Linked DNA regions of Cryptosporangium arvum DSM 44712. Each later gene encodes a partner of the first gene's protein in a complex. Links are inferred from orthologs where the notes say so. Each region holds a gene or a part of one and is shown on either strand. Other genes may lie near its edges.

Region 1 (15,933 bases):
GCACCTGCTCGACATCGGGGCCGCCGCCGTTCTGCTGTTCACCGACGCGGCCAACCCGACGAGCAACGGCGTCTACGAGCGGATCGGCTACCGCGCGGTGGCCGAGGGCGAGACCTGGACCTTCACGCCGTCCTGATCCGGCAGCCGCCGGTTGGCCAGGCTGGGCAGCTCGGCCCGCACGTCCTCCAGGCGCCCCAGATCCAGATCCGCGGTGACGACGCCGACGACGTCCGGTGCCTGGGCGACGACCGTGCCCCACGGATCGATCACCATGCTGCGGCCGAAGCAGGTACGGCCGGGCTCGTGGTCGCCGATCTGGCCGGCGGCGACGACGTAACACTGGTTCTCGATCGCCCGGGCCCGCAGCAGCACCTCCCAGTGGTCACGGCCGGTGTGGGCCATGAACGCCGCCGGGACGACGAGCACCCGGGCCCCGGCCACGGCCAGCGCGCGGTAGAGCTCGGGGAAGCGCAGGTCGTAGCAGATCGAGAGCCCCACAGGGGTGCCCTCGACGTCGGCGACGACGAGCTCCTCCCCCGGCGCGATCGTCTTCGACTCGTGGTACGAGACCCGGCCGGGGATCTCGACGTCGTAGAGGTGGATCTTGCGGTAGGCCGCGACGCGCCGGCCGGACCGGTCGAACACCAGGCTGGTGTTGTAGGCCCGCTCGCCGTCCTCGGCGCGCTCGCGGAACGACCCGGCGAGCACGGTGAGCTCGAGCTCGCGGGCGGCGCGGGAGAAGAACTGCGCGAACTCGCCGTCGACGGTCTCCGGCTCCGGTTCGCCGCGACGGCGCCCCAGGTAGTCGACGAACTCCGGCAGTACGGCGAAGTCGGCCCCGGCCGCCGCGGCCTGCTCCAGCAGACGCCGAGCCTCCGCGAGGTTCGCCGCCCGATCGTCCCGTGAGTTCAACTGACACACCGCAACACGCATGGTTCAAGTCTTAACCGGTGGCGGCGAGAAGGGCCAGCGCGGTTCCGGCCAGGCCGAGGCCGAGCAGCTGCCAGCCGCGGACCTTCTCCCGGTCGAGCACGAGCGCGAGCACGACGGTGCTGGCCGGGTAGAGCGACGCCAGCGGCGCCACCAGCGCGAGCTGCCCACTGTTGTTGGCCAGCACGTAGAGCACGTTCGCGACCGTGTCGAACGCCCCGGCGGCCAGCGCGAACGGCAGCGCCGCGCGGGGCACCGACATCCGTTCCCGGCGCGCGGAGCTCAGGACGACGAGCGCGAGGATCGCGGCCACCTGCGCGACGACGAGCGGCCACTGCCCGACGCCCGAGTGGACCCGGTCCAGCAGCACGAAGAACAACCCGAACCCGATGCCGGCCACCACGGCCAGCCCCACCAGCGGGGGCGTCACGTGTGCGGGGCGCCCCCCGCCCGCGCTCACCAGCGCGATCGCGACGACCGCGCACCCGACGCCGATCAGCGGCACGGTGCCGGGTGACCCGTCCACCAGGATGCCGACGATCACCGGCAGCACCGCCGACGCCGCCGCGGTGACCGGCGCCACGACCGCCATCGCTCCGGCCGACATCGCCCGGTAGAACAGGACGACCGCACCCACGCCGGCGAGACCGGCCAGCGCGGCCCACCCGAGGTCGGCGGCGCCCGGCGCGGCGTCGGCCCCGAGGAGCAGCGTGAGCACGAGCAGCAGCGGGAACGCCGACACCTTGGCCACCACCGTCACCGCGACGGCGGGGGCGCGCTTCCCGGCGGTTCCCCCGCAGTAGTCCCCGACGCCGTAGACCAGGGCGGAGCCGGCGGCGAGCAGCACCGGGATCACCGCCGACTCCAACCGGTAGCGTGGTTCATAGCACCGTTTGTATCACTGAACTGACCGAAGAGGCCAATATATTGACCACTGCTCGGGACGACGCGCGCCCCGCGATCGCACTCCTGGTGGGTGAGCGGGTCCGGAGCCTGCGCACCGGTCGCCGCTGGTCACTCGACGAACTGGCCGGGCGCTCCGGCGTCAGCAAGGGCATGCTCGTGCAGATCGAGGCCGGGCGGACGAACCCGAGCATCGGCACGCTCGTGCGCATCGCCGACGCGTTCGGCGTCACCGTGGCGCGGTTGGTGGAGGAGGCCCGTCCGCCGGAGGTGCAGATCACCGGCCCCGACGACTACAGCGTGCTGTGGGAAGGGCCGTCCGGGGGGAGGGCGACGCTGTTCGCGGGCGTCGACGACCCGGAGTTCGTCGAGTTCTGGGAGTGGGTGCTGGAGCCGGGCGAGGAGCACGTCTCCGAGGACCACTCGGTGGGCACACGCGAGATCGCGCACGTGGTGGCGGGCACGATGACGCTCGTCGTCGGCGACCTGGAGTTGCGGGTCGCGACCGGCCGGACCGCGGTCTACCCCGGGGACGTGCCGCACCGGTACCGCAACGACGGCGATACGGCGGCCCGCGTCCACATGGTCGTCACGATGCCACCCGGCGAGTTCGATCGTCGGACCCGGCGCTGAGCCGGCTGAAGGCCAGCACCGCGCAGAGACCGAACCCCACCGCGTTCAGGACACCGTGGGTCGCGGCCATCCAGGTGAGGCTGAGCTTCGGGACGCCGAACGCCTCGCCCAGCGCCCAGTCGAGCGCGAGCAGCATCGTTAGCACGAGCACCACCGACGAGACGCCGAGCAGCACCCGCGCCGACCGGTCGGACACCGAGGCCCGCAGGCGCCAGGAGAGCGCGGCGACCACCCACATCCCGGCGGTGAGCACGGCCGCTCCGGCCAGCTCCACCAGCTCCCCCGCGAAGAACCCGATCAACACCAGCAGCGTCCCCGCCGGCACCGTCAACGCCGCGACCGCGGCCGCGCGGGTGGCGGACCCGGCGCGGGTGGCCTGGGCCACCAGCCCGGCCACCAGGGCGGCGGCGAAGCCGGCGTAGTGGAAGTGGGCGACGGTGAGCAGCAGGATCTTCGGGCCGAAGCCGAGCAGCGTGCCGCCCACCCGCTCGACCACCAGCGACGCCCCGGCCACCGCCGGCGTGACCAGGGCGGTGAGCGCCGCGACGTCCACCGGGGCCAGGGACCGGTCGCGCCGGAGCCGGGCCGCCGCCGTCCCGGCCAGCACGAACGTCCCGGCCGCGTAGACGCAGGCGAGCCCCACCGCAGGCAGGCTCACCGGCATCGCGAGCGACAGCGCCCCGACGATCGCCACCGGTGGCCACCACCGCCGGACCGTCCGCAGACCCGGCGCCTCGAGCAGCCCGAGCCCGACCGGCACGATCACCAGCATGCCGAGCGCTATCGCCGGAACCACCGCCCACCGCATGGCTGACCTCCTCGTTTGAGCGACTGCTCAAATCGTACTCCGGCCTTGAGCGAGTGCTCAATACTTTGTCTGCAACCGGCGACCCCGTCCACGCGTGTGACACGGGAGCCGGCACCACGTCGGCCAGGAAGGAGGGCCGTGACCGGGACCGGACGGGATTTCGGCCGCTTCTACGCCGACAACTTCCCGGTGCTCTGCAAACAGCTCTACGCCTACACCGGTGACGCCGCCGAGGCGCAGGACGCGGTGCAGGAGGCGTTCGTCCGGGCGTGGACGCGCTGGGCGGCGGTCTCGGCCTACGAGAGCCCGGCCGCCTGGGTGCGGCAGGTGGCGTGGCGCCTGGCGATCAGCCGCTGGCGTCGGGCCCGCACCGCGTTGAGGTTCGTGCACGGCCAACGCGAGGTGCACGCGCCACCGCCGGGCCCCGAGCACGTGACGCTCGTCGCCGCGCTGGCCACGCTCCCCGAACGGCAGCGCAGGGCGGTGGTGCTGCACTACCTGGCGGATCTGTCGATCGCCCAGATCGCCGCCGAAGAATCGGTGGCCGAAGGCACGGTGAAGTCCTGGCTGCACCGCGGCCGCGCGGCACTCGCGGCCCACATCGCCGACGAACGAATGGAAGGGGCGTACGACGATGGCCGACTCTGACGTTCCCGGATCCGTTCACGATCCCGCTACCGAGCTGTTCGGGCGCCTGCGCGACGACCCTTCAGAGGCGTTCGCGGGCCCCGGCGAATCGGTCACCGCCCGTCTCGGCCGCCGGCGTCGGCGCAACCGGCTCGCCGCCGTCGGCGCCCTCGTCCTCGTGATGACGCTCGTAGTCGGCTACGCGCTCCGCGGCACCGAGCAACCGGATGCTCTCCGGCCCGTCAGCCCGGCCACGACGACCTCGGCGCCCGCGCCCACCGACGACGACGGTCAGCAGAACCCGCTCAGCGCGGTCGACTGGCGCAACGCGACGCTGGACGTGCCGGGCAACGAGGACTGCGGCGGCGCACCGGAACTGTCGTTCACCGCCGGCCTTGCCCACGCGGACGTGCCCGACCTCGGATCGATCGGCTACCAGGTGTTCGACGGCCTCGGGGAGTCAGGCCCCAGATACGCGGAACTCACCGACGACGGCGTGAAGGAAGCAGTCCTCACGTTCCGCTGCAGCGTCTTCTATCCCGGCACCGACGACCCAGCAGCCCAGTTCTACTTCGTGGCGACCTACGAGTCCGTTCGGGGCCTGCCCGCACTGTCCAAGACGATCGCCGAACTGACCCGCAGCGAAGGGCCCCCACGGGTCGAGCAGTCCGACGGGCGCCTGCAGATTTTCACCGTGGACGGCACCCGGGTCGCGAACTGGCACACGAACTGAACCCCAGGAACGCCGAAACCCCCGCCCGGATCCGGGCGGGGGTTTCGCGCGAACAGGTCAGGCTGACTTCTCGCGGCGTTCGCGCTTCGGAACGTCCCGGGGGACGATCGTCGGCAGGACCTTCTCGAGCACGACCTCGCGGCTGATCACGACGCGGGCGACGTCGGGACGCGACGGGATCTCGTACATCACCGACATCAGCACCTCCTCCATGATCGCCCGGAGGCCACGGGCCCCGGTGCCACGCAGGATCGCCTGGTCCGCGATCGATTCGAGCGCGTCCCGGGTGAAGTCCAGCTCCACGCCGTCGAGCTCGAACAGCCGCTGGTACTGCTTCACCAGCGCGTTGCGCGGCTCGGTGAGGATCTGCATCAACGCACGCCGGTCGAGGTTGCGCACCGTGGTGATGACCGGCAGACGGCCGACGAACTCCGGGATCATCCCGAACTTCAGCAGGTCTTCCGGCATGACCTCGGCGAACACGTCGTCGGTGGTGCGCTCGGACGCGGAGATGATGTTCGCCGCGAACCCGAGGCCGTTCTTGCCGACCCGGTTCTCGATGATCTTCTCCAGCCCGGCGAAGGCCCCACCCACGATGAACAGCACGTTCGTGGTGTCGATCTGGATGAACTCCTGGTGCGGGTGCTTCCGGCCGCCCTGCGGCGGAACACTCGCGGTGGTGCCCTCCAGGATCTTCAGCAGCGCCTGCTGGACACCCTCGCCGGAGACGTCACGCGTGATCGACGGGTTCTCGCTCTTGCGAGCGATCTTGTCGACCTCGTCGATGTAGATGATTCCGGTCTCGGCGCGCTTGACGTCGTAGTCGGCGGCCTGGATCAGCTTCAGCAGGATGTTCTCGACGTCCTCGCCGACGTAGCCGGCCTCGGTCAGCGCGGTGGCGTCCGCGATCGCGAACGGGACGTTGAGCAGCTTGGCCAGCGTCTGCGCCAGGTGCGTCTTGCCGCAGCCGGTGGGGCCGATCAGCAGAATGTTCGACTTCGCCAGCTCGACCGGCTCCGGGCCACCGTTGCGGTGGTTGGTGTTGTCGGCCTGAATACGCTTGTAGTGGTTGTACACCGCTACCGCGAGAGCTTTCTTCGCCGAATCCTGCCCGACCACGTACTGGTCGAGGAACTCGCAGATCTCGATCGGCTTGGGGAGCTCGTCCCACTTCAACTCGGAGGACTCGGAGAGCTCCTCCTCGATGATTTCGTTGCACAGGTCGATGCACTCATCACAGATGTACACCCCTGGGCCCGCGATGAGCTTCTTGACCTGCTTCTGCGACTTCCCGCAGAAAGAACACTTCAGCAGGTCTCCGCCGTCACCGATCCGTGCCACGAACGACCATCTCCCTGTCCTCGCCGGACCGCCGGCCGACTGACTCCTCGACGGTACATGCTCCGCGCCCTCGCTGACCCCTGGTCGCGAGGGCGCGTTGCCTTACTTCGACTCTCAACCCGCCGCGACCGGAACCTTCTTGCGGCTTTCCAGCACCTGGTCGATGAGGCCGTACTCCTTGGCCTCGTCCGCAGTCAGAATCTTGTCCCGCTCGATGTCCTTGCGGACCTTCTCGATCGGCTGACCGGAGTGCGAGGAAAGCATTTGTTCCAGCTGCGTACGCATGCGCAAAATCTCACGGGCCTGGATCTCGATGTCCGAGCCCTGGCCGCCACCCTCGCTGTACGGCTGGTGGATCAGCACCCGGGCGTTCGGCAGCGCGAGGCGCTTACCGGGCGTCCCGGCGGCGAGCAGCACGGCCGCGGCGGAGGCCGCCTGGCCCATGCACACCGTCTGGATGTCGCAGCGGACGAACCGCATCGTGTCGTAGATCGCGGTCAGCGCGGTGAACGAGCCGCCCGGCGAGTTGATGTAGATCCAGATGTCCCGGTCGGGGTCCATCGACTCGAGGCAGAGAAGCTGCGCCATCACGTCGTTCGCGCTGGCGTCGTCGATCTGCACACCGAGGAAGATGATGCGCTCCTCGAACAGCTTGTTGTACGGGTTCATCTCCTTGATCCCGTACGACGTGCGCTCGACGAACGACGGCAGGACGTAGCGGCCCTGCGGAGCAGTTTCGCGGTTGTACAACCCGGAGCCCGGGAAGCTTAGGTCACTCATTTCAGGTCCTCCGGACGAGAAAATGGCGGATCGGTGGCTGCGCGCTCAGTGAGCGCCGGTGGTCGCCGCCACGTCGGACGTGGTGGGCAGCACCGCGTCGATCAGGCCGTACTCCTTGGCCTCGTCGGCGGTGAACCAGCGGTCGCGGTCCGAGTCGGCCTCGATCTGCTCGACGGACTGACCGGTGTGGAAGGCGATCCGCTCCTGCATCAGCTTCTTGGTGTAGAGCATCTGCTCGGCCTGGATGGCGATGTCGCTGGCCGAACCACCGATGCCGCCGGAAGGCTGGTGCATCATCACGCGGGTGTGCGGGAGCGCGTACCGCTTGCCGCGGGCGCCGGCGCACAGGATGAACTGCCCCATCGACGCGGCGAGGCCGAGGCCGTAGGTGGCCACGTCGTTCGGGATGAACTGCATGGTGTCGTAGATCGCCATGCCGGACGAGACGCTGCCGCCCGGGGAGTTGACGTAGAGCGCGATGTCGCGGACCGGGTCTTCCGCGGAGAGCAACAGCAGCTGGGCGCAGATCCGGTTGGCCATCTCGTCGTCGAACTGCTGACCGAGGAAGATGATCCGCTCCTTGAGGAGCCGGTTGAACACCGAGTCATCGAAGCCCATGCCGCCCGAGCTCGGCGCGCGGCCGACCGCGGGTGCTGCCGGTGTGTCGAAGTGGGTCACGATGCCTGCCTTCGCCTTGAACGTGATGCTGGGCTGAAGCTCTTCGAGCTGTGGGGCCTGCTGTGTGCTGGGCTGATCAGAACTACGCGGCTGGCCGTACGCCTGACACTAACGCGGCCCCGAGGCACCTGACGGGGCCTCGGGGGGCTGTTCGCTGTGAGCGCACGACCACGGCCCGGTGGATCAGACCTGAGCCGGAGCCGACTCGGCTTCGGAGTCCGCCTGGGCCGGGTTGATCTCGTCCTGCAGTGCCTTCAGGTCGACCGGGTTGCCGGCCGAGTCGACGATCTTCGCCTGGTCGGTGACGACCCCGAGCGCCTTGCCCCGGCGCAGGTCGGCGACGACGATCGGCAGCTCGCCGTTCTGCACGAGCTGGTCGGCGAACTGCTGCGGGTTGACGCCCGACTGCTGGGCGCGCCGGACGACCTCGCTGGTGAGCTCACCGTCGTCGATGCCGACCTCCTCGGCGTCCGCGACGGCGTCCAGCACGAGCTGGGAGCGGACCGCCTGAGCGCAGTCCTTGTCCAGCTGCTCGTCGAACTCCTCCTGCGTCTGGCCCTCGTTCTCCAGGTACTGCTCGAGCGTCACGCCGGCGTTCTCCAACGCGTGGCCGAGCTGGTGGCGGCGGTACTCGATCTCGTCGGCGAGCACCTTCTCCGGCATCGGGACCTCGACGGCCTCGAGGAGCGCCTCGAGCGTCTTGTCGCGGGCCGCGACGGCCTGCTCGAGCTTCTTCACCCGGCCGAGCCGGTTGCGGACGTCGTCCTTGAGCTCGTCGAGCGTGTCGAACTCCGACGCGGTCTGGGCGAACTCGTCGTCCAGCTCCGGGAGTTCCTTCTCCTTCACCGTGCGGATCGTGACCTTGACGTCCGCGTCCTGACCGGCGTGCTCGCCACCGGCCAGTGTCGTGGTGAAGGTGACCTCCTCGCCGGCCTCGTGGCCCTCGATGGCCGCGTCGGTGCCCTCGAGCAGCTGACCGCTGCCGACCTCGTAGGAGACGTTCTCGGCGCTACCGCCCTCGATCTCCTCGCCGTTGATGGTGGCGACCAGGTCGAGCTGGACGAAGTCGCCCGTCCGGACCGCGCGCTCGACACCCTTCAGGGTGGAGAACCGCTGGCGCAGGCTGTCGACCTGGTTGTCGATGTCCTCGTCGGAGACGATCGCCTCGTCGACGGTGACCTCGAGCGTCGAGTAGTCGGGGAGCGCGAGCTCGGGACGGACGTCGACCTCGGCGGTGAACGAGACCTTCTCGCCGTCCTGCAGCTCGGTGACCTCGACGTCGGGGCGCCCGATCACCTTGATGTCGTGCTCGCGTACGGCGGACGAGTAGTGCGTCGGGATCGCGTTGTTCAGCGTCTCCTCGAGCACGGCCGCGCGACCGATCCGCTGGTCGATCAAGCGCGGCGGGACCTTGCCCTTACGGAAGCCGGGGATCGAGACCTGGCTGGCGATCGAGCGGTAGGCCTCGTCGAGGTTGGGCTTCAGCTCCTCGAAGGGCACCTCCACGGCGAGCCGCACCCTCGTCGGGCTCAAGGTCTCGACGGTGCTCTTCACGTGTGTGCTCCTCAACGCTGCAGGTGTAATTAGGTGTTCAATCTCTGTGGGTTTCAGAGGGTAGGGCCCGCCCAGGACCGAGGCAGCGAGAAATCGCCGACGATCGACACGGGGCACCACCAGAAGACGCGCACGCGGATAGACCGCAGGATTGACTCTACGCAGTCTATGCGACCGCCGATCAGCGACCGCACCCCAGCGTCCTACCCCGGTTCGGCCAGGCGAGCGGCGTGCGCGTCCGGGCGGATCGTCGTCGCGGCCAGCGCGGCTCCGGCGAGCAGGAGGACGCCGGCCAGGTCGAGCGCGGCGGTGAAGCCGACGCTCTCGGTCGGTGCCAGATCGACGACGAGGCCGCTGGCGAACGGGGCGGCCACGTTGCCGGTGGTGGCGAACGCGTGTGCGGTGGCCAGGACGCCCGAGCGCTGGGCCGGCGGGCAGACGTCGGCGATCGCGGCGTTGGTGAGCGGCGTGAGCGCCGGGCCGGTGGAGAACGCGATGGTCATCGCGGCGAGCAGCGGCCAGCCCGCGCCGAGACGGCTCATCGCGACCAGCGCGATCCCGCCCGCGATCATCGCGACCGCGGGCACCACCCCGTAGGCGACGCGGCGCGAGCCCCCGCGACGCAGCAGGCGGTCGGCGACCATGCCGGCGACCAGGATCGAGACGATCGAGAAGATGCTCGGGAGGCCGACGAGCAGGCTCACCGTCGAGGGGTCGTAGCCGGCCTGCTCCTCCAGGTAGGTGGGCAGCCAGGTGAGCGCGAGGCCCAGGGTCCAGAAGACGGTGAAGCCGGCCAGCACCGCGCCCCACCAGGTACTGAGGGCGAAGACGCGGCGATAGGGCACCCGCTCGGGCGACTCGCCCGCGGCGCCGGCGGCCGTTCCGGGGGGCACGCGTGAGCCGCTCGGCGCATCGCCGGCGGTGGTGCCGGGGGCGGCGTAGTGATGGGGACCGGTTCCGCCGACCGCGAGCCAGCCGACCGCCCAGATCAGCCCGAGCACGCCGAGGATCCCGAAGGGAGCCCGCCAGCCGTAGGCCTGGATGGCGAGCATCAGCAGCGGGGCGCCGACCACGACGCCGGCGCCACCGCCGACCGCGAGCAGGGTCGCGGCGAGCGCGCGGCTGCGGATCGGCACCCAGGTGAACGCGGTGTGCGACGCGAGCGGCACGGCCGGGCCCTCCCCCGCGCCGAGCAGGATGCGGGTGCCGACGAGACCGGCGAACCCGACGACCGGGAGCAGCACGGGCAGCTGGGCGACCGCCCAGACGATCGCCAGACCGGCGAGCAGCCAGCGCGGCGAGACCCGGTTGCCCAGCAGGCCGATGCCGATCGCGGTGACGCAGAACAGCAGCGAGAAGCTGCTGCCGACGAGACCGAACTCGGCGTTGGTGAGCCCCAGGTCGGCCATCATCCGCGGGCCGACGAGGCCGAGGATCGCCTTGTCGCCGAACGCGAGCATGACGTAGAGGGCCAGCAGGAACACGATCAGCCGGGCGCGCGGCGGCCAGGGTTCCCGCCCGAGCGGAGTGGTGGCCGTACCGGCTCGGGACGTCGTCGCCATGGTGCGGACTCCCATCGCCGGGGTCACGCCACTTTACGGCGTTTCCGGACCGATTTCGTCAGCTTCCCCGATACACATGGGAGGCTGCGGAAGTTAACGACGATTCAAGGGAGGCGCCGTGACCGACCTGTCGGGCATCACCGCCGTCGTGACCGGCGGCAACAGCGGGATCGGCCGCGCGATGGCGATCGGCATGGCCCGGGCCGGCGCCGACGTCGCGCTCTGGGCCCGCGACACCGCGCGCTCGGCGTCGGTGGTGGGCGAGCTCCGGGCGCTCGGCGTGCGCGCGTTGGCGGTCGGGTGCGACGTCACCGACGAGAACGCCGTGTCCGACGCCATGGAGCGGACCGTCGCCGAGCTCGGACCACTCGGGTGCCTGGTCGCGAACGCCGGGGTGACCGACGGTGCTCCGATCACCGAGATGTCGCTGGACCGCTGGCACCGTGTCCTACGGACGAACCTCGACGGGGCGTTCCTGTCCACGCGCGAGGCGGCGCGGCGGTTCGTGGCGCAGGGCTCGGGCGGGTCGCTGGTGATCGTGTCGTCGACGGTCAGCCGGTACGGCGGCGCGGGGCTGGCGGCGTACGCGACGAGCAAGACCGGGTTGCTCGGCCTCGGGCGCACGCTCGCGGTGGAGCTGGCCCGCCACCGCGTGCGCTGCAACATGCTGCTGCCGGGCTGGACCAGGACGCCGATGACCGAGCCGCTCCGGGCCGACGAGCGGTTCCTGGCCGCGACCACGTCCCGCACGCCGGTGCGGCGGTGGGGCGACGACGCGGATTTCCACGACGTCGCCGCGTTCCTCGCCGATCCCGCGCTGGTTTTCCACACCGGGAACGAAGTCGTCGTCGACGGTGGGTACACCGTGTATTGATGTGTCCATGTCGGAGACCGGCGTTGGATATGTGTACGGGGAAACGTTCGGCGTCCGCCGGGTCGTGTTCAGCGTCGAGGACGGGCGCGCGATCTTCGAGGGCGACATCGTGCTCGGCCCGGTGTCGGAGGTGTCCGCGCGGTCCGCGGTGGCCATTCCGGGCGAGAGCTTCCGCTGGCCCGACGGGGTGATCCCGTACGAGATCGACCCGGCGTTACCGGAAGCCCAGCGCTCGGCGGTGGAGGAGGCGGTCGAGCACTGGAACACGCGTACCCGGCTGGCGGTCGTCCCCCGCGACGGCGAGGACGACTACGTCAGGTTCGTCCCCGGGGGCGGGTGCACGTCGTCGGTCGGGCGGCAGGGCGGCATGCAGACCCTCGACCTCGGCACCGGGTGCTTCTTCGGCCAGGCGACGCACGAGCTCGGGCACGCGGCCGGGCTCTGGCACGAGCAGAGCCGGGAGGACCGCGACGAGTTCGTCCGCATCGTCTGGGACAACATCGACCCGGGCCAGAAGCACAACTTCGACCAGCACATCACCGACGGCGACGACGTCGGGCCGTACGACTACGGGTCGATCATGCATTACCCGGCGGTCTCGTTCTCGGTGAACGGTGAGCCGACGATCGTGCCGCTTCGCGACGGGGCGCAGATCGGCCAGCGCGAAGGGTTGTCGGCCGGGGACCGGGCGGCGATCCGGGAGCTGTACTCGTCCTTGGAACCGTCGGACGCGAACACCTGGGTGGGGTCCTTCGGCGTCCTGTACCACTTGCGCAGCCGCGGCACGTACCACCTCGGCTCGCTCGCGACCGGTGCGCTGACCTGGACGGAGGTCGGCCACGGCGGGCCCGGGCCGGTCGGCGACTTCGACGGCGACGGTCTCGACGAGGTGCTCGACGCGGCCGGCGGGCGGATCGGGCGGCTGGTCGAGGGGCAGTTGAGCTGGTCGTCGGCCACCGCGCGAGTGCTCGGGTCGCAGTCCTGGGTGGGCCGGTTCCGCCCCGGCGGCGCCGACGAGGTCCTGACCTACTACCCCACCGACCACTCGTGGTGGCTGGGGCCGTCGGAGTGGAGCTACGCCGGGAACACCGAAGGCTTCACCGCCGACCTCTCGACGCTGCTCGTCGGCGACGTCGACGCCGACGGGGTGGCCGAGCTGCTGGTCGCCGACGGGGGCGAGTGGTGGTGCGCGAAGCTGGGCGCGGCCGGGGAGTTCGAGTGGTCGGTCGTCGGCGAAACGGTCGGCCGGGCGCTGGGGGTGACGTCGGGCGGGTTGCTCGTCTCCACCGGGGATTCGACGCTGCTCGGGTCGCTCGTGGACGGTGCGCTGACGTGGCGGCCGGTGGGGGCGGCCGGTCCGGCCGGGTCGCTGGTGGGTGGCCGGTACGTCACGAGCCCGGACGGCGTGTGGTCGTTCGACGGGTCCACGTGGACCTCGCTGGACGGAGCCACCGGGGACGTCGCCTGGGCGTTGGGCGACGGCCGGGTGCTGACGTACTCGGTACTCGACGCGTCGTGCCGGCTCTACACGCCGGGCGCCGGGTGGTCGTCGGTCGCGACGTTCGAGGCCTGAATTCCGAACAACGCCAGGCAGGGCTCGACGCCGGTGAGCGTGATCGGTTCGATCGGCGAGCGCCAGTTCGCGCGCTCGAGCCGGAACCGCTGCTCGACGGCCGGCTTCCCGCGCATCGACCGGTTGACGACCCCGTTCGGCACGTACCCCAGCCGCCGCGAGACGCCGAGCGAGGCCGGGTTGTCGGTGACGGCGCCGGTGACCGCTTCCCGGGCTCCGAGGCCGTGGAAGGCCAGGTGGAGCACGGCCGCGCGCATCTCGACGCCGAAGCCCCGCCCCTGGTGGTGCTGCCCGAGCCAGGATCCCGTGTGGACCTCGCGCACGACCGCGAAGTTGTCACCGCCGATCGCCTGGGTGCCGATGACCGTGTCGTCGGCGACGGTGACCAGCTGCAGGGTCCACTTCCGCGGCGTCCACTCGGCCAGCGACCTCCAGTGGTGCTGCAGGACGGAGCGGCTGCGCTCGGCCGGGGGCGCGTCGGTCCACTCGGAGGCGAACGGCATCCGGGCCGGGTCGTGGATCGGGCCGGCGGCGAGGGTCGCGAGAGCGGCGAGGTCGTCCGGGGTGGGCAGCCGGAGTTCGAGCCGCGGCGTCGTGATGCGCAGGTCGTAGAGCGGCCAGTGCTCGGTGATCACCCGGTCAGTATCGCGGGCCGGGGCACCGCCGGGAGACGGGCGGCGGAGCCTCCGGCGTCGAGCGTCAGTTCGCCGGGGGTTTCCAGTCGGCCGGTAGGCCGGACCGGGCCAGCAGATCGGCGTGGCTGTAGTAGTCGTCGTTGCTCACGACCCGGTTCCCGCGCAGCTGCAGCACGGTGACCGCGGGCAGACGGAACGCCGACGGAGCACCCTTCACGTGACCGCTGAACGTCCAGCCGAGAACGATCCGGTCGCCGTAGCGGTGCACCTGGCGCAGGTCACCGTGCACGTCGTCGACGCCGCCGACGGTCGTGGCGACCCACTGGGCCACGCCGGCCGGGCCGGTGAACGTCACGCCGGCCGAGTGATCGGTGTAGCGGCCGTCCGGCGTGAACAGCGAGCCGAGCCGCTTCCCGTCGCCCGCGTTCCAGTACCGGAGCCAGTCCCCGACGATCCGCGGGGTACGGCGGACCTCGTTGCGGGCCGGGCCGCCGCGTTCGGCGACCTCCTTGAACCGGCCCACCCAGTCGTCCAGCCCCGTCTGGAGCAGTTTCTGGAAACCGGGAACGTCGGCCTGGACCGGCTTTCCGGCCCAGGACTCCTCGGTCGTGACGACCACGCCGCCGCGGACCTTCTCGAACGTGAACAGGTGCACGCCGTCGATGCCGTTGACCGGCGCGGCCCAGGCCGTGCACCGCCGTGGTTCGACCTTCGTGACGGTGGACGTCACGGTCATGTTCTGCGGCGACCAGTCGAACACCGACCCTGGCCGCAGCGGTCCCGGGGTGCTCTGGCGCGCCGGGACGATCTCCGGGATCCAGGTCTCCCACTCGTCGATCGCGGTGTGCATCCGCCAGGTCAGGTCCTCCGACGCCCGCACGAACACGCTGGCGCGGGCGATCACCGGCGCGCTGCGGTCGACGGTCGTTCCGCCGCACCGCTCGTACGACCGGTGGGCCGACGCCGCGGTCGGCAGCGCCGCCACGATCGCCACGCCGGTCGCCGCGGCCGCGAGGTATTTGGTGATTTCCATGGCTCCGAGCCTGTCCAGCGGGGTACGGACGCGCCTCGGTAACGAATGCCTAATTCGTCGGACGGCCGAACCGGTGGTCCCGGAGCTGTCGACGCGAGGTGAGGCCGAGCTTGCGGAAGATGCCGCGCAGGTGGGCGTCGACGGTCCGTTTGCTGATGAACAGCTGGACCGCGACCTCCTGCGACGTGGCGCCGGCCGCGACCAGCCGGGCCACGGCGACCTCCTGCGACGTGAGCTCGTCGATCGAGCGGCCGGGGCGGCGACTGACCTTCTCCCCCGCCGCGCGCAACTCGTCGGCGGCACGGCGCGCGAACCCCTCGGCCCCGGACGCGGCCAGCAAGCGGTGGGCCGTGCGCAGCTGCTCGCTGCTGTCCCGACGGCGCCCGGCGCGCCGCAACCACTCGCCGTACAGCAGGTGGGCGCGGCCCCGGTACGGCACGAGCGGGCTCTCGGCGAGCCGGGCGAGCGCCTCCCGGTAGTCGTCCTCCACGCCGGTCACCAGCCCGCGCGCGTAGGCGGCCACCCCCAGCGCGGTGGGCGTGCCGCCGGCCATAGCGTGGTCGGTCAGCGTGTCCAGCGCCCCGGCGGCCACGGCCGGTTCGTCGCAGCGGGTCGCGGCTTCGACCAGCTCCACCAGCACCCCACCGACGTGGAACAGGTTCCGGTCCTCGATCGAGGCGCGGGCGGCCTCGAGCGCCGCCGGGTAGTTGCCCAACCCGTTGTGGAGCAGCGCCGTCGCCCAGTGCAGGTTGGTGACCCGTCCGCCGTCGCCCCCGGAATCCGCGTCGGTGGCGGCCCGGAACAGCCGCAGGGCGTCCGCTCGGCGCCCGCGCAGCGCCGCCAGGTGCAGCCGGGGGTAGACCAGTGGCTGGTCGCCGATCGCGTCGGCGATCGCCTCCTCCTCGGCGATCGCGGCGATCGCCTGGCCGACGTCGCCGACCAGCACGGCGTCGCTGGCCCGCTGGCCGAGGCCGAGCCGGAGCATGGTCGGCGAACCCGTGTCGCGGCCGGTCGTCTCCAGCCAGGCCGCGATCGCGGTGTGCGTGGCGAAATCCCAGACTTCGGCGGTGATCATCGTGGCCAGCGCGGGTCGGCGGGCCCACCACGTCTCGCCGTGCACCGCCCGCACGGTATCGAGCACCGGCACCGCACCCCGGGGACCCTCCGCGGCCAACGACATCACCACGTCGAGCAGGTCGGGTGACGCCGCGGCCGGCGCCGACGACCGGGCCGCGGCCAGCACCTCGTCGATGACGCCACGGGCGCGGC
Region 2 (7,649 bases), 6.6 Mb from region 1 along the record:
CCGGCGTCGACGATGTCAATGGAGGTCACTTCGCCACTCCGCCCTTACCAAGCTGGGTCTTGGCGGCGGTGCGGATGAGCACCAGGCCGCCCTTGGGCCCGGGCACAGCGCCCTTGACCAGGATCAGGCCCTTCTCAGCGTCGACGCGGTGCACGCTGAGGTTCATCGTCGTGGTGCGGACGCCACCCATGCGGCCGGCCATGCGCAGGCCCTTGAAGACACGACCCGGGGTCGCGCAGCCGCCGATCGAACCCGGCGCGCGGTGCTTGCGCTGGGTGCCGTGGCCGGCGCCGAGGCCCTTGAAGCCGTGACGCTTCATGACACCCGCGTAGCCCTTGCCCTTGCTGGTGCCGACCACGTCGACCTTGATGCCCTGCTCGAAGATCTCCGCGGAGACCTCCTGACCGACCTCGTACTCAGCCGCGTCAGTGGTGCGGATCTCGACCAGGTGACGCCGCGGGGTGACGCCGGCGACCTTGAAGTGGCCGCTCTCGGGCTTGTTCACCTTCCGCGGGTCGATGCCGCCGAAAGCGACCTGGACCGCGGAGTAGCCGTCACGTTCCGGGGTGCGCACCTGGGTCACGACATTCGGCCCGGCCTGAACGACGGTCACCGGAACGATCCGGTTGTTCTCGTCGAAGACCTGGGTCATGCCGAGCTTCTCGCCCAGGATCCCCTTGATCTGCCTGTCCATCTCTTCTTTCCGACTCTCTTTGGTCCGGATCCTCTCCCGACCTGGATGACTCCGGCCGGGCGTGTCCTTCAAGTGGTGTCGTAATGCGTTGTCGGGCCCTGAGTCCGAACCCGAGCGCGATTACGTCCTTAGAGCTTGATCTCGATGTCGACGCCGGCCGGGAGGTCGAGACGCATGAGCGAGTCGACGGTCTTCGGCGTGGGGTCGAGGATGTCGATCAGCCGCTTGTGGGTCCGCATCTCGAAGTGCTCGCGGGAGTCCTTGTACTTGTGCGGCGAGCGGATCACGCAGTAGATGTTCTTCTCGGTCGGCAGCGGCACCGGGCCCGCAACCGACGCGCCGGTACGGATCACCGTGTCGACGATCTTCCGCGCCGAGCTGTCGATGACCTCGTGGTCATAGGCCTTGAGCCGGATGCGGATCTTCTGTCCCGCCATGGAACCTTCAGTCCTGTCTATTACGCCGGGGGTCGGGTGGCTGCCGGTTAGTAACCGCGCGGAGCGGCGGTCGGATCGATCACGACCCGACCGCCGTCACACGAATTACTACTTGTTGATCTTGCTGATGCGGCCGGCGCCGACGGTCCGACCACCCTCGCGGATCGAGAACCGCAGGTTGTTCTCCATGGCCACCGGCTGGATGAGCTTCACCGACATGTCGGTGTTGTCACCCGGCATGACCATCTCCGTGCCCTCGGGAAGGGTCACGACACCGGTCACGTCGGTGGTGCGGAAGTAGAACTGCGGCCGGTAGTTGTTGAAGAACGGCGTGTGGCGGCCACCCTCGTCCTTGCTGAGGATGTAGACCGTCGCCTCGAACTCCGTGTGCGGAGTCGTCGTGCCCGGCTTGATGACGACCTGGCCGCGCTCGACGTCCTCGCGCTTGATGCCGCGGAGGAGCAGACCGACGTTCTCGCCGGCACGCGCCTCGTCGAGCAGCTTGCGGAACATCTCGACGCCGGTGACCGTGGTGGTCTGCTTGGTCTCCTTGATGCCGACGATGTCGACGGTCTCGTTGACCTTCAGCACACCCCGCTCGACACGGCCGGTGACGACCGTACCGCGACCGGTGATCGTGAAGACGTCCTCGATCGGCATGAGGAACGGCTTGTCCAGGTCCCGCTCGGGCTCCGGAATGGTCTCGTCGACCGCCGTCATCAGCTCGATGATCTTCTCGCCCCACTCGGCGTCGCCCTCGAGCGCCTTCAGCGCCGAGACACGCACGATCGGAGCGTCGTCACCCGGGAACTCGTACTGGTTGAGGAGCTCACGGACCTCGAGCTCGACGAGCTCCAGGATCTCCTCGTCGTCCACGACGTCGGCCTTGTTCAGGGCGACGACGATGTACGGAACGCCGACCTGGCGGGCCAGGAGCACGTGCTCCTTGGTCTGCGGCATCGGGCCGTCGGTCGCCGAGACGACCAGGATCGCGCCGTCCATCTGGGCGGCACCGGTGATCATGTTCTTGATGTAGTCCGCGTGACCCGGGCAGTCGACGTGCGCGTAGTGCCGCGCCTCCGTCTGGTACTCGACGTGCGCGATCGAAATCGTGATACCGCGCTGCCGCTCCTCCGGCGCCTTGTCGATCTGGTCGAACGGCGTGAAGGGGTTGATGTCCGGGTACTTGTCGTGCAGGACCTTGGTGATCGCCGCGGTCAGCGTCGTCTTGCCATGGTCGATGTGACCGATGGTGCCGATGTTGACGTGCGGCTTGGTCCGCTCGAACTTCGCCTTCGCCACTGGTCTTTCCTCCTGTGGACTGAATATCTAGTGGTACGCCGTGCGACGTGGGGTCGGGTATCGCTGTTCCGCCGGCGAATTACTCGCCGGTGGCCTTCGCGATGATCTCCTTCGCGACGTTCGTGGGAACCTCGGCGTAGGAGTCGAACTGCATGGAGTAGCTCGCCCGGCCCTGGGTCTTCGACCGGAGGTCTCCGACGTAGCCGAACATCTCGGAGAGCGGAACCAGGGCCCGAACAACGCGGGCACCGCCACGCTCTTCCATTGCCTGGATCTGGCCGCGCCGCGAGTTGAGGTCGCCGATCACGTCGCCCATGTTCTCCTCGGGCGTGGTGACCTCGACCGCCATCATCGGCTCGAGCAGCGCCGGGTCGGCCTTGCGGGCCGCCTCCTTCAGCGCCATCGAACCGGCGATCTTGAAGGCCATCTCCGAAGAGTCGACCTCGTGGTACTGACCGTCGACAAGCGTGAACTTGATGCCGACGAGCGGGTACCCGGCCAGAACGCCGTACTGCATGGCGTCCTGGGCGCCGGCGTCGACCGAGGGGATGTACTCCCTCGGCACCCGACCACCGGTGACCTTGTTGTCGAACTCGTAGGTCGGCGCGTCGCCGTCCTGCGGGATCGGGTCCAGGTTGATCTTCACCTTCGCGAACTGACCTGAACCACCGGTCTGCTTCTTGTGGGTGAAGTCGTAGCCCTCGACCGAGCGACGGATCGTCTCGCGGTAGGCCACCTGCGGCTTGCCGACGTTGGCCTCGACGTTGAACTCGCGCCGCATGCGGTCGACGAGCACCTCGAGGTGCAGCTCGCCCATGCCGCCGATGACCGTCTGACCGGTCTCTTCGTCGTTGTGGACCTTGAACGTCGGGTCTTCCTGCGCGAGCTTCTGGATCGCGGTGCCCAGCTTTTCCTGGTCAGCCTTGGTCTTCGGCTCGATCGCGACCTCGATGACCGGGTCCGGGAACGTCATCGACTCGAGGATGATCGGGTTCGCCGGGTCGCTCAGCGTGTCACCAGTGGTGGTCTGCTTGAGGCCCTGCACCGCGACGATGTCGCCGGCGCCGACGCTCGGCAGCTCCTCACGCTTGATCGCGTGCATCTGGTAGATCTTCCCGACCCGCTCCTTGCGGTCCTTGGTCGAGTTGATCACCTGGGTGCCCGCGTCCAGCCGACCGGAGTAGATCCGGAGGTAGGTCAGCGTGCCGAGGTGCTTGTCGGACTGGATCTTGAACGCCAGGGCGCTGAAGGGCTCCTTGTCGTCCGAGTGCCGGGCGGCCGGGGTCTCGCCGTCCATCTTCGTCCCGTCGATCGACGGGAGGTCGAGCGGGCTCGGCAGGAAGTCGACGACCGCGTCGAGCATGGGCTGGACGCCCTTGTTCTTGAACGCGGAACCGCAGACGACCGGGTTGACCTTGTCGGCCAGCGTGGCGCGACGGATCGCGGCCTTCAGCGTCTCGACCGAGATCTCTTCGCCCTCGAGGTAGGCCTCGGCGATCGAGTCGTCGACGTCGGACATCGTCTCGAGGAGCTTCTCGCGCCACTCGTTGGCCTGGTCGACCAGGTCGGCGGGGATCTCCTCGACGGCGTAGTCCTCGCCCTTCTGGGTCTCGCCGCGCCAGGTCAGCGCGCGCATACCCACCAGGTCGACGACACCGATGTGGTCGCCCTCGAGCCCGATCGGGATCTGCAGGACGGCCGGGGTGGAGTTCAGCCGGTCGATCATCATCTGGACGCAGCGGAAGAAGTCCGCGCCCGTGCGGTCGAGCTTGTTGACGAAGCACATCCGCGGGACGTGGTACTTGTCCGCCTGGCGCCAGACGTTCTCGGTCTGCGGCTCGACGCCGGCAACACCGTCGTAGACCGCCACCGCACCGTCGAGCACTCGCAGCGACCGCTCCACCTCGACCGTGAAGTCGACGTGGCCCGGCGTGTCGATGATGTTGATCCGGTGGTCGTGCCAGTAGCAGGTCGTCGCGGCGGACGTGATCGTGATGCCGCGCTCCTGCTCCTGCTCCATCCAGTCCATGGTGGCTGCGCCATCGTGGACTTCACCGATCTTGTAGTTGATACCGGTGTAGAACAGGATCCGCTCGGTCGTGGTGGTCTTGCCCGCGTCGATGTGGGCCATGATCCCGATGTTGCGGACCTTGGCCAGGGCGGCGTTGTTGCCAGCCATCAATCTTGCCTTTCAGCTTCGAGTGCGGGACGCGGATTACCAGCGGTAGTGCGCGAAGGCCTTGTTCGACTCGGCCATCTTGTGCGTGTCCTCGCGGCGCTTGACGCTCGCGCCGAGACCGTTGCTCGCGTCCATAAGTTCGTTCATGAGGCGCTCGGTCATGGTCTTCTCACGACGGGCGCGGCTGTACTGGATCAGCCAGCGCAGCGCGAGCGTGGTGCTACGACCGGGCCGAACCTCGACCGGGACCTGGTAGGTGGCGCCACCGACACGGCGGCTGCGCACCTCGAGGGCCGGCTTCACGTTGTCGAGCGCGCGCTTCAGCGTGACGACCGGGTCGTTGCCGGTCTTCTCGCGGGCGCCCTCGAGAGCCCCGTAGACAATGCGCTCCGCGACCGACCGCTTCCCGCTCAACAGGACCTTGTTGATCAGCTGAGTGACGAGCGGCGAGTTGTACACGGGGTCGATGACCACCGCGTGCTTCGGAGCGGGACCCTTGCGGGGCATATCAGCTCTTCTCCTTCTTCGCGCCGTATCGGCTGCGGGCCTGCTTGCGGTTGCGGACACCCTGGGTGTCCAGCGAGCCGCGGATGATCTTGTAGCGGACGCCGGGCAGGTCCTTCACACGACCGCCGCGGACCAGAACGATCGAGTGCTCCTGGAGGTTGTGTCCAACGCCAGGGATGTAGGCGGTGACCTCGACGCCACTGCTCAACTTGACACGCGCCACCTTCCGCAGAGCCGAGTTCGGCTTCTTGGGCGTGGTGGTGTAAACACGCGTGCACACGCCACGGCGCTGCGGGCTGCCCTTGAGCGCAGGAGTCTTGGTCTTTTCGACCTTGTCCTGCCGGCCCTTGCGGACCAACTGCTGGATCGTGGGCACCGGGTCTCCGCTTTCTTCTCGACTAATGTCCTCGTGTTGAGCCAGATGTCCGGCTCCTCCGACCCCCGCGGTCGGGCGTGTCGCGCCGGCCGCAGGCCCAGAGTCTGCGAGCAGACCCCAGGGGAGGCCGTGCTCCCGGTAGCGGGCGCACGTGCATGCCCAGGCGATACCTAGGCACGAAAAGCAAGACTACCTACGGCCCGACCACAGGTCAAAACGACTACCGCTACCGCTCTTGCCGCGGCCTAGTAGTGCGTGTTACCGCCGGTTCTGTCTCTGCTCCACCGAGTTCTCGGCGAACCGACGACCCGACGTTCCTGAGGCTCCGCCCGCCCCGCGACTCTCACCGCGGGTAGGCACCGCTCGTAACGGTACCTCGCCGTTCCCCGAACGGCCACATCCGGCCATCGGCCGAAGGTATGCCGGCCGGGAACGGAACGGCCCGGCTCCACTCGTTCGGGGAGCCGGGCCGTGTGTCCGGACGGTTAACGCGTCACGGGCTGGTGCTGCTCGCGAAGATCACGATGTTCACGATCGCGAAGATGATCGCCAGCCCGATGCCGACGCCTCCGCCGATCAGGCCGATCATCGTCTGCTGCTTGCCGCCGAGCACACCGCCGGAGGCAGCGATCTTCTTGTTGGCCATGATGCCGGTCGCGATCGCGACGCCGCCGGCGATGATCGGCAGGAACGCGCCGAAGATGCCACCGCAGCAGGCCAGCAGCGACGCGACCCCGGACACGATGCCCGCGATCATCGAGACCAGCGCGAGCTGCTCCTTCTGCGGCTGCGCCGGCCCACCGAAACCGCCGGCCGGGGGGTAGCCGGAGGCGGGGTAGCCCGGAGCGCCGTAGCCGGAGGTCGGCTTGTCGGCACCGTAGCCGTAGCCCGAGGTGGGCGCGGCGGGGTTGTTCGGGTCGTAGCCGTAGCCCGAGGTGGGCGCGGCGGGGTTGTTCGGGTCGTAGCCGTAGCCCGAGGTGGGCGCGGCCGGGTTGTTCGGGTCGTAGCCGTACGCGGGCTGGGCCCCGTACCCGGAGGTCGGGTTGGCTCCGTAGCCCGACGTCGGCGCGGCGCCGTAGCCCGAGGTGGGAGCGGCGGGACCGGGACCGTAGCCCGACGTGGGAGCCGCACCGTAGCCCGAGGTGGGGGCGGCGGGGCCGGGACCGTAGCCGGAGGTGGGGTTGTTCGGGTCGTAGCCGGAGCCCTGGTCGGCGCCGGCGCCCCACGGCGAGCCGAAGCCCGACGTCGGCGCGGACGGCGGCTGCCCGTAGGACGGCGGCTCGTACGACGGCGGGTTGCCGTACTGGCCGTGGGTCGGCGGAGTCCCGTACGGGTCGTTGCTCGGCGGCGTTCCGTAGGGGTCGTTCGTCGGCGTGCTGCCGTACTGGCCCGCCGGCGTGCCGTAAGGGTCGGCCGGAGCGCCGTACTGCCCGGCCGGAGCGCCGTACTCCCCGCCGGGGGTGCCGTACTGCGACGGCGGTGGCGTCGCCGGCTGACCGTACGGGCTGTCGGGCGCCTGCCCGTAGTCGGGCGTGCTGAAGTTCGGGGTCTGCGGGGTTCCGGACGGATTGTTGTAGTCGGGGAAACTGAAACCGCTCGGCGGCTCCTCCCCAGGGCGACCCGGGCGATCCCGCGGGTCGTAGGGCTGGGCCGGCTCAGAGCCAGGTCGGTCGGTCATCTCTCTCCTCGTTGAACGCGGTCGCGTACTCCTACCGCGCTTACCGCTGCACCGTCAGTTGACGTTCTCGTCGTAGTGCGGCCCGTCCCCCACGGACCCGATCAGCAGCCCGACCACGACCACGACGATCACGATCGCGCTCACCGCCACCGCGATCCAGCTCAGGATCTCCCCGGCGCGCAGCGCCTTCCCCCCGGTGAGAAATCCCGCTGCGGCGGCGATCTCGGTGCGGGCCGGACGCACGAGGGCGAGGCCCGCCAGACCCGGCACCAGCCCTCCCCCGCAGAACATCAGCAGCACTCCGACGACGCCGAGCGTGAGAACCGCCCACGCTTTGCTGGACGGCGCCTCGTCGGGATCGGCCGGGTGCCGCTCGCCGGGAACCCGGAGATCACCGGGGACCTGCGGTACCGGCGGCGGAGCGGCGACGGCGTTCGGCGAGGCGAGAACCTCCGGCACCGCCGGGGTGGCGAGAC

The links.
Region 2: the proteins of tig (region 1) and rpsG are in contact, whole or in part, in a crystal structure (PDB 3GTY), measured with the Thermotoga maritima proteins. The link is inferred for Cryptosporangium arvum DSM 44712 from one-to-one orthologs. Residues at the interface, in WP_004081061.1 of Thermotoga maritima: Glu122, Val124, Val129, Leu130, Tyr133, Glu188, Gly259, Ile262, Tyr263, Glu266, Ser270, Glu273, Gln274, Glu277, Arg308, Gln311, Ile312, Ser315, Tyr316, Glu325, Arg329, Arg336, Leu363, Phe366, Trp367, Arg373, Leu377, Arg381, Leu384, Glu387; in WP_004081843.1 of Thermotoga maritima: Lys34, Lys52, Lys55, Glu59, Arg62, Gln63, Glu66, Asn67, Lys69, Val71, Arg95, Ala109, Lys110, Lys111, Gly112, Arg113, Pro114, Glu117, Glu121, Ile124, Ala125, Tyr127, Asn128, Asn129, Thr130, Gly131, Lys135, Asp139, Arg142, Met143.

What each region holds. Positions count from the first base shown.
Region 1 is NZ_KK073874.1:1,521,233-1,537,165, reverse strand. The notes cover bases 6,803-9,778. They hold tig (trigger factor), read right to left. Parts: upstream 8,988-9,778; coding sequence 7,617-8,987; downstream 6,803-7,616. Other genes in these bases: CRYAR_RS07045 (MFS transporter), read right to left, coding at 9,191-9,778; CRYAR_RS07055 (ATP-dependent Clp protease proteolytic subunit), read right to left, coding at 6,803-7,373. In the rest of the region: CRYAR_RS48495 (GNAT family N-acetyltransferase), read left to right, coding at 1-136; CRYAR_RS07095 (carbon-nitrogen hydrolase family protein), read right to left, coding at 88-933; CRYAR_RS07090 (EamA family transporter), read right to left, coding at 944-1,786; CRYAR_RS07085 (helix-turn-helix domain-containing protein), read left to right, coding at 1,858-2,466; CRYAR_RS07080 (YndJ family protein), read right to left, coding at 2,423-3,274; CRYAR_RS07075 (RNA polymerase sigma factor), read left to right, coding at 3,413-3,922; CRYAR_RS07070 (hypothetical protein), read left to right, coding at 3,909-4,634; ATP-dependent Clp protease ATP-binding subunit ClpX, read right to left, coding at 4,692-5,975; CRYAR_RS07060 (ATP-dependent Clp protease proteolytic subunit), read right to left, coding at 6,090-6,755; more of CRYAR_RS07055, read right to left, coding at 6,801-6,802; more of CRYAR_RS07045, read right to left, coding at 9,779-10,549; CRYAR_RS07040 (SDR family NAD(P)-dependent oxidoreductase), read left to right, coding at 10,668-11,423; CRYAR_RS48490 (M12 family metallopeptidase), read left to right, coding at 11,431-12,996; CRYAR_RS07030 (GNAT family N-acetyltransferase), read right to left, coding at 12,948-13,631; CRYAR_RS42830 (nuclear transport factor 2 family protein), read right to left, coding at 13,696-14,664; CRYAR_RS07015 (ATP-binding protein), read right to left, coding at 14,714-15,933. UniProt on the Bacillus subtilis protein: Involved in protein export. Acts as a chaperone by maintaining the newly synthesized protein in an open conformation. Functions as a peptidyl-prolyl cis-trans isomerase.
Region 2 is NZ_KK073874.1:8,095,949-8,103,597, forward strand. The notes cover bases 3,385-6,301. They hold rpsG (30S ribosomal protein S7), read right to left. Parts: upstream 5,120-6,301; coding sequence 4,649-5,119; downstream 3,385-4,648. Other genes in these bases: fusA (elongation factor G), read right to left, coding at 3,385-4,612; rpsL (30S ribosomal protein S12), read right to left, coding at 5,121-5,495; CRYAR_RS44135 (DUF4190 domain-containing protein), read right to left, coding at 5,989-6,301. In the rest of the region: rplD (50S ribosomal protein L4), read right to left, coding at 1-29; rplC (50S ribosomal protein L3), read right to left, coding at 26-694; rpsJ (30S ribosomal protein S10), read right to left, coding at 823-1,131; tuf (elongation factor Tu), read right to left, coding at 1,240-2,433; more of fusA, read right to left, coding at 2,513-3,384; more of CRYAR_RS44135, read right to left, coding at 6,302-7,173; CRYAR_RS37005 (hypothetical protein), read right to left, coding at 7,228-7,649.